One region of the Thermoanaerobacter brockii subsp. finnii Ako-1 genome, then DNA from elsewhere that is predicted to be linked to it. Evidence: riboswitches for the same ligand, from Rfam matches in the RefSeq annotation. Region 1 holds a riboswitch; the other holds the start of a gene.
The links. Region 1 has a riboswitch for FMN ahead of THEBR_RS08885 (ECF transporter S component). Riboswitches for the same ligand answer to the same signal wherever they lie in the genome.

Region 1 (4,460 bases):
TCTTTGTAACTTCACTTATAAAAGCTTCTTTAGACCAAGGAGTGCTAAAACTTAGCTTTTCAATTTCCAAGACCTCCTCCACATCTTCTTTCCTCATAGGCCTTATAATAACATCCATTAATTAACTCCCCTCGCCACTTAAACGAATTTCAGCAGCCGATTTCCTTATATACATCGGCTTGAAATCAAAGTAACTAATCACTTCTCCTTTTTTTATCTTTTGAATAGCAAGCTCTCCTATGGAAGCTGCTCTTGCCATGTTATCTTTGTCCTTTGCAAATAAAGCTTTACCCCTTATCATCTCTTGTAATTTATCTTTATAGGAATAAACACCCTCTCCTACGAACAACACTTTGTCAGAATAATTGCTTACCAACTCCGTAATTTCCTCTAAAGAATACACCCCAGCATCTATTAAAACTTCAAAATTACCACCTCTTATCAGCATTCCATAAACATTTTCATTTAAAGCATCTATGACAGGGCATATTAATCCTTCAAATTCACTGACATTATATGCAAGAGCTAAAAGAGAAGATACTCCTACAATAGGTATGTTAAGAGCATGAGCCAAACCTTTTGCAGTGGCAGCACCAATTCTAAGCCCTGTAAAAGAGCCCGGTCCTTCTGAAACAGCCACATGAGTTATTTGATTTATCGGTACTTCACACTTTTTAAGTAGTTCATCTATCATAGGCATTAAAATTACTGAATGCCTTAGATAATTTATAGAGTATTCTCCTATTATCCCCTTTTCATCTACTAATGCAACAGTAGCAGTTTTAGAAGAAGAATCTATTGCCAAAATTTTCATTGCCCCATCTCCTTTAAAAGCTCCTCATATCGTCTCCCAAAATCTTTAAATAAAATAACTCTTTCATCTTCTTTTTCTCCTTTTTGAATTATCACTTCTAACCTTTCTTTCGGAAGTAAAGGTCCTAACCTTTCAGGCCATTCAATTGCACAAACTCCTTCGTCATAAAAATATTCCTCATAACCTATGTCATAAAGGGCTGTGTAATCATCTAACCTATATAAATCAAAATGATAGAGAGGAATCCTGCCTCTATGTTCATTGACTAAAGTAAAAGTCGGGCTGGTAATTGGCTCATTTATTTCTAACCCCTTTGCAATTCCCTTGGTAAAAACAGTTTTGCCACTCCCCAGCTCACCATATAAAAGAATTATATCTCCACTCCTTAACAGCCTTCCTAATTTTTCTCCTAAAGCAATGGTCTCATCTCTATTTTTGCAAATATAAGTCTTCTTCACCAATTCTCACCCCACTCGTTATAACTTTATTATATACTATCTTTTAACAAATTAAAAAGAAAAATAATCCCCAGCATGCGCTGAGGATTCTCAAAAAAATCAATGTTTCAAAACTGGTGAAAGCTTTTTATATATCAATAAAGTGATTAACGAAAGCATAATTCCTTTTAGCACATTGAAAGGAAAAATACCATATGCTATAAGGGTTCTCACATCCACTATGTTTTTATTTGCAGCCTTACTCATACCAATGATAGCATCCATAGGCCATCCCATAACTTTTTGGTACAAAGGCAGAAAAACATAATAATTCAAAAGTGAAGCAGTAAAAGCCATCACTACTGTAGCAATTGCCATAGATATAAGGGCATTTTTTCGCGTCTTATTGAATTGATATATTATGCCTGCTGTGTATACAAATATAGAACCCACAGAAAAATTTGCAATTTCTCCAATGCCACCCGATTGAGTTATAGTAGCATGGATTATGTTTTTAATAAGCTCGACCATTACACCATATAAAGGTCCCATAGCAAAAGAAGCAACTAATGCAGGTACGTCACTAAAATCCAGCTTTAAAAAGCCAGGGAATAGAGGTACCTGAAATTCCAAGTACATCAGTATAAAAGCTGTAGCAGAAAGAAATCCCACTTTTACTATGGCTTGTGTTTTGGTTTTTTCCACAATTCATCCCTCCAATTTTATTTACTAAAAAAATCCTGAAGATAAATCTTCAGGATTTTTGTGATTTATTTCACAAAAATAGGCACAAAAAGAAAATCTTCTCCCCTCCAGACTTTCACTGTCGGCTTTGGAATTTCACCAAATCGACCGCATGCGCGGCTCGCGGGCTATACCGCCGGTCGGGAATTTCACCCTGCCCCGAAGATTTACCTTCATCTTTTCAATTTTAACTTTATTCTCTCACTTTTATCTCTCTTTGTCAATAGTTTTTGTGAAAAATTTTTAATTTATTTTCATAAGCTTATAACTGTGCCTGCTTTTCCCTCTAAAGCTTCTAATGCTTTGCCTAAAGAAGTAATTATAGCTCGCCTTCCTACTTTTGACTTTGCAAACCTCACTGCTGCTTTAACTTTTGGAAACATACTGCCTGGTGCAAAATGGCCTTCTTCCATGTATTTTATTGCCTCTTCCACTGTCATTTTGTCAAGAAACTTTTGATTTGGCTTGTTGTAATTTATTGCTACCTTTTCAACAGCTGTAAGAATTAACAGCACATCTGCATCAATATCTTCTGCCAATTTTTCAGAAGCCAAATCCTTGTCTATTACGGCAGCTACTCCTTTTAAATTGCCATTTTCCTTAATAACAGGGATTCCTCCTCCCCCAACTGTTATTACTATTACCCCATTTTTTTCAAGTAACTTTATTGTATTAAGTTCTACAATTTCTTTGGGGTCAGGGGAGGGAACAACTCTTCTGTATCCTCTTCCACTGTCTTCCACCATTTCATAACCTTTTTCTTTTATTAAAACTTCAGCTTCCTCTTTTGTATAAAAAGGTCCTATCGGCTTTGTAGGTTTTTCAAAAGCAGGGTCATTTTTATCCACTACAACCTGTGTTATAATAGTTGCTACTTCTTTTCTGATATTTCTCTCCTTCAAAACTTCCCCCAATGCCTGTTGAATCATATATCCTATCATACCCTGGCTCTCTGCCCCACACACATCAAAAGGCATTGCAGGGACAACTTTTGATGCGACTTCATTTTGTATGACTATATTCCCCACCTGAGGACCATTGCCATGAGTAATTACAACAGAATACCCTTTTTCAATTATATCCACTAAATACCCCGCTGTCCTCTTCACTACTTCCATTTGAGCCTCTGCAGTAGGAGGCGTATTCACATCCTGCAGAGCGTTCCCTCCTAAGGCAATAACAACTTTTTCCCTCATAATGTCCTCCCCTGTAACCAATTTTAAAGCAGAGTAGCAATCATCACAGCTTTAATTGTATGTTTTCTATTTTCTGCTTGGTCCCACACTCTAGATTGTTTACCTTCTATAACATCAAAAGTAACTTCTTGTCCTTTTACTGCGGGCAGGCAATGCAAAAATATAGTATCTTCTCTTCCTGTCTTTTTCATCATTTCCTCATTCACTTGAAAAGGTCTCAAAAGAGCTTCCCTCTCTGTAGCCTTTGCTTCTTCTCCCATTGACGCCCACACATCGGTGTAAATAGCATCTGCACCTTCAAGGCCCTCTCCTGGCACACTAGTAAGTTCAAAAGTTCCTCCATTTTCAGCTGCCATTTGCCTGATTTCATCTATGAACTCCTGTGAAGGCCACAATTCTTTTGGAGAATTAATCACATAATGCATCCCCATCTTAGCGCAGCCTACCGCTAAAGTATTAGCCATGTTATTCCTTCCATCCCCTACAAATACAAGCTTTCTTCCTTTTAAATTCCCAAATTCTTCTTCTATTGTCATAAGGTCAGCCAAAACTTGAGTTGGATGATATTCGTCAGTTAAGCCATTGTACACAGGAACACCTGCATATTTTGCCAAAATTTCCACGGTTTCTTGTTTAAACCCTCTAAATTCTATTGCATCAAACATTCTTCCTAAAACTCTTGCAGTATCCTCTATTGATTCTTTAGCTCCCAACTGAATGTCATCTGTTGATAAAAATACTGGATGTCCTCCTTCTTCACCAAAGGCAGTTTCAAAAGCGCATCTCGTTCTTGTGGACCTCTTTTCAAAAATGAGAGCAATAGTCTTACCTAAAAATCTTTGATGTACAACCCCTGCTTTTCTCTCTGCTTTTACTTGTTTAGCAATGTCTAAAATATATGTTATTTCTTGAGGGGTGTAATCTTTTAAAGTTAATAAACTCCTGCCCTTTAAATTAAATGCCATAGTCATCCTCCTTTTAGTAATTTTACTTTATTAATTTTATATTATCTTACCCTATTAGTCAAAAGGTTTATATATCTTCTCTCTTTAAAGGCATCGACATACACCTTGGGCCACCGCGTCCCCTCACTAATTCAGAGCCTTCAATTTCAATAACTTTTATTCCATGATTTACTAAGGTGGTGTTGGTTATCTCATTTCTGTTATATGCCATTACAACTCCTGGAGCAATGGCCAAGGTATTCGTGCTGTCATTCCACTGTTCTCTTGCTCCTGTTATCTCGTCACCTCCTCCACTTTCAATTAA
Region 2 (4,460 bases), 590 kb from region 1:
AAATTAATGTGTTCTCCTGTAACTTTTTCTGCTGCCATAACTAAGTCGCCTTCATTTTCCCTATTTTCATCATCTACCACAATAATCATTTTCCCTTGCTTTATATCTTCTATTGCATCTTCTATCCTATCAAACATTGGTCTTTCCTCCTTAACTTAGAGAAGTCATCAACATCTATATAAATCCATTTTCTTTTAATAAATCTTTTATATCCTTTTTCCCTATTAGTTTTTCTACATACTTAGAAAGTATATCAACTTCGATATTTACACTATCTCCTACCCCTTTATAACCCAATGTGGTCTTAAGCATTGTATGTGGAATAACTGAAACAGTAAAATAATCATATCCATCCTCAACAACCGTTAAACTTATACCATCAACCGCAATACTTCCCTTACGGGCAATGTATTTTGTAAATTCTTTATTGATAGCTATCTTAAATATAAAAGCATTTTTTTCCTGCCTTTTGTCTATGATTTTTCCAACGCAATCTATATGACCAGTTACGATATGCCCACCCATTCTCCTTCCAACTTGAAGTGCTCTTTCAAGATTGACAATGCTTCCAATTTTTAAATCTTTTAAATTGCTTGCTCTCATGGTTTCAGGCATAACGTCAGCTGCAAAACTTTCGTTTGACATATTAGTAACAGTTAAACATACACCGTTAACTGCTATACTATCACCTATTTTTGTTCCCTCAAGGACTTTACTACATTTTATAACAATTTTTGTAAAAGTACCATGTATAATATTTTTAACAGTTCCTGTTTCTTCTATAATTCCAGTAAACATACGCCATAACCTACTTTCTTACATATGCTGTTATTAGTATATCATCATCTATTCTATCAATCTCCACATCTTTTAATTCTATTGAATTTCCTATATCCGAAAAGCCTATACCTTCTACAGGTGTTAAAGCATTTTTTCCTCCTATTATTCTAGGTGATATAAAAAACATAACTTTATCAACAATTCCCTCTTTAAGTGCAGACCAATTTAATGTCCCACCGCCTTCAATCAATACACTATCAATCCCCCTCTCTCCAAGTTTTATCATTAGCTCTTTTAAAGGTACTTTTCCATTGTCGTTCTTTAATATAATAACTTCAATATCCATATCTTCAAGCTTCTTTCTCACATTGTTTGGCATAAGTTCTGTTGTAGCAATTATCGTTTTTGCCGTTTTGTCTCTTATTACATTTGAGTCAAATGGAATTCTACCTCTACTATCCACAATAATCCTTACAGGACTTTTATACCCCTCCAACCTTGTTGTAAGCATTGGGTTATCCTTAATTACTGTATTTACCCCAACCATAATCGCGGATACACGTCCTCTTATTTTATGAGCAAATTTTCTTGATTTCTCATTTGTAATCCATTTAGAATTTCCATTATAACAAGCAATCTTACCATCAATACTCATAGCAGATTTTACTATCACAAATGGAAATTTTGTCGTAATATATTTAACAAATATTTCGTTGAGTTTCCTCGCTTTTTTCTCCATTATCCCCACATGTACTTCTATTCCCGCCTCTTTTAACCTTTTTATACCGTTCCCGCTAACTTTAGGATTTGGGTCTTCCATCGCTATATACACTCTCTTAATGCCAGATTTAATTATTTCTTCAACACAAGGAGGCGTTTTGCCATAATGGCTGCAAGGTTCAAGTGTTACAAACATAGTAGAACCTTTGACATCTTCAACTGCATTTTTTAATGCATTTACTTCAGCATGTGGCCCTCCAAAATATTCATGATAACCCTCACCTATTATTTTTCCATTTTTAACTATTACAGCACCCACAAGTGGATTAGGGTTTGTATGTCCCCATCCTTTTTCAGCCAGTGTTAAAGCCCTTTTCATATATTCTTCCAATTTAATCCCTCCTATACTAAAAAATCCTGAAGGTTAAACCTTCAGGGTTAAAAAACCCCAGAGAATATATCCCCTGGGGAATATTTCTCCTTCTCCCATCCAGACTTTAACTGTCGGCCTCGGAATTTCACCGAGTCTGCCAAAAGGCTCGCGGGCTATACCGCCGGTACGGAATTTCACCGATCCCCGAAGGTTTTATCCAATTGTATTTTCAACAGTTCCACCTGCAGGAATAAATGGAAGCACCATCTCGTCTTTATTTATAATACATTCTATCATAAAAGGTCTTTTTTCGCAATAGGCTTTTTTGAAGGCTTTTTCAAATTCTTCTTTTGTTGTAACTCTTATTCCTTCTACTCCAAAGTCGTTTGCGAGCTTAGCAAAATTCAAATTTGCGTTCAAATCTGTGTGGGAAAATCTCTTGTCATACAAAAGGTTTTGCCATTGTCTTACCATGCCTAAAGTTTGGTTATTGAGTAGTACTGTTATAACCGGAAGATTATACACAGCAGCTGTTTCTAAGGCATGTATATTCATTCTCAGACTTCCATCACCTGCAATGTTTACAACTCTTTTATCTGGCCTTCCTACTTGCGCTCCTATTGCAGCAGGAAGTCCAAAGCCCATTGCCCCTAATCCTCCTGAGGTGACAAAAGTCCTGGATTGTTTAAATTTATAAAACTGGGCAGCCCACATTTGATTTTGTCCCACCTCAGTGGCTATTATAAGGTCATCGTATGAAAGCTCTTGAATTTTTTCTACTATCCACTGAGGCCTTAAAACTTCATCGTTTTTGTATTTTAATCCGTGCTTTTCTTTTAAGAAAGAAATTTCCTCTAACCATTCCTTTCTTTCAATGAATGAAAGTTTATTCATTAAGAGTCTTAAAACTTCTTTTACTTTACCTATAATTGCTACATCTACTTCTACATTTTTCCCTAATTCTGCAGGGTCAATATCAATATGGATTATTTTAGCATTTGGTGCAAGTCCTCCTGCTTTGCCAGCAACTCTGTCGCTAAATCTCGTCCCTATCGCTATCACAAGGTCTGATTTATACACAGCCAAATTCGCAAATCTGCTTCCATGCATACCAATAAGACCTAATGACAAAGGATGGTCTTCTGGAAAAGCTCCCAATCCCATCAAAGAAGTAGCAACAGGTATATTGGTCTTCTCGGCAAATTCTACGAGTTCGTTTGATGCTTCTCCCCAAATCACTCCTCCTCCTGCAAAGATTACAGGTTTTTTACTTTGTAAAATAAGCTCTATAGCTTTGTCTAATTCTTTTTGCGAAACTACTCCATTGATATCGTTTTTTATATCAATACTATCTCCTATTCCCTTTACATATTCTATATCGGCGTTTTGTATATCTTTTGGAATATCTACTAATACAGGACCTGGTCTTCCACTCTTAGCAATTGCAAATGCCTGTCTTATAGTATCTGTTAATTTATCAGGAGACTTTACAATAAAGTTGTGTTTAGTTATAGGCATTGTAATACCTGTTATATCTACTTCTTGAAAAGCATCCTTTCCTATAAGATTTGTAGGCACCTGTCCTGTTATCGCCACAACAGGTACAGAATCCATATAAGCGTTGGCTATACCCGTAACAAGATTGGTAGAACCAGGGCCAGAGGTAGCAAAACAAACCCCTACTCTTCCAGTAACTCTTGCATAGCCATCTGCCATATGGGCTGCCATTTGCTCGTGAGTAGCTAAAATATGCCTTATATCAGAGTCATAAAGAGCATCATAAATGGGAATAACTGCCCCTCCTGGTATGCCAAATATAGTATCAACGCCCATCTCTTTTAAAACTTCTATAATTACTTGCGCTCCTTTTAACTTCATATACCTCCCCCCTTAAAAACTGCACCTGTATTTGCAGAAGTCACTTGTTCTGCATATCTTGCCATATAACCAGTTTTTATCTTTGGTTCAGGTCTTACCCATCTTTTCATTCTTTCTTTAATCTCCTCATCAGTTAATTTCACATTAATTTTTCTTGCGGGAATATCAATTTCAATAATATCCCCATCTTCAATAATCGCTATTTCTCCCCCTTCCATAGCCTCTGGAGATACATGTCCTATTGAAGCCCCTCTTGTTGCACCTGAAAACCTGCCGTCTGTTATAAGAGCGACATCTTTGTCAAGTCCCATACCTGCAAGGGCTGAAGTAGGACTTAACATTTCTCTCATTCCCGGCCCACCTTTTGGCCCTTCATACCTTATTACAACTACATCGCCTTTTTGTATTTTTCCTCCATATATTGCAGCTATGGCTTCTTCCTCAGAATTAAACACCTTTGCTGGCCCTTCGTGTCTTAACATCTCTTTTGCTACAGCAGATGCTTTTACAACAGCTCCTTCTCTTGCAATGTTCCCGTACAGTATCGCAAGACCTCCAGTACTGCTGTAAGGGTTGTCTATTGGCCTTATCACATCATGATTTAAAACTTTCGCGTCTTTTATATTCTCTCCTAATGTCTTTCCTGTAACTGTTAACGCTTCAGTATTTATAAGATTAGCTTTCGTCAGTTCTTTTAAAACAGCCGATA

Region 2: linked by a shared signal. The riboswitch ahead of ribD (bifunctional diaminohydroxyphosphoribosylaminopyrimidine deaminase/5-amino-6-(5-phosphoribosylamino)uracil reductase RibD) and the one ahead of THEBR_RS08885 (ECF transporter S component) in region 1 are both predicted to bind FMN.

Annotation. Positions count from the first base shown of each region.
Region 1 is NC_014964.1:1,776,488-1,780,947, forward strand. It holds gene rimI (ribosomal protein S18-alanine N-acetyltransferase) at 1-118, opposite strand, end outside; gene tsaB (tRNA (adenosine(37)-N6)-threonylcarbamoyltransferase complex dimerization subunit type 1 TsaB) at 122-814, opposite strand; gene tsaE (tRNA (adenosine(37)-N6)-threonylcarbamoyltransferase complex ATPase subunit type 1 TsaE) at 811-1,272, opposite strand; gene THEBR_RS08885 (ECF transporter S component) at 1,372-1,956, opposite strand; FMN riboswitch at 2,048-2,166, opposite strand; gene arcC (carbamate kinase) at 2,250-3,191, opposite strand; gene argF (ornithine carbamoyltransferase) at 3,215-4,156, opposite strand; gene arcA (arginine deiminase) at 4,224-4,460, opposite strand, start outside.
Region 2 is NC_014964.1:21,514-25,973, reverse strand. It holds gene THEBR_RS00110 (bifunctional 3,4-dihydroxy-2-butanone-4-phosphate synthase/GTP cyclohydrolase II) at 1-137, opposite strand, end outside; gene THEBR_RS00105 (riboflavin synthase) at 175-798, opposite strand; gene ribD (bifunctional diaminohydroxyphosphoribosylaminopyrimidine deaminase/5-amino-6-(5-phosphoribosylamino)uracil reductase RibD) at 809-1,891, opposite strand; FMN riboswitch at 1,975-2,089, opposite strand; gene ilvB (biosynthetic-type acetolactate synthase large subunit) at 2,087-3,751, opposite strand; gene ilvD (dihydroxy-acid dehydratase) at 3,748-4,460, opposite strand, start outside.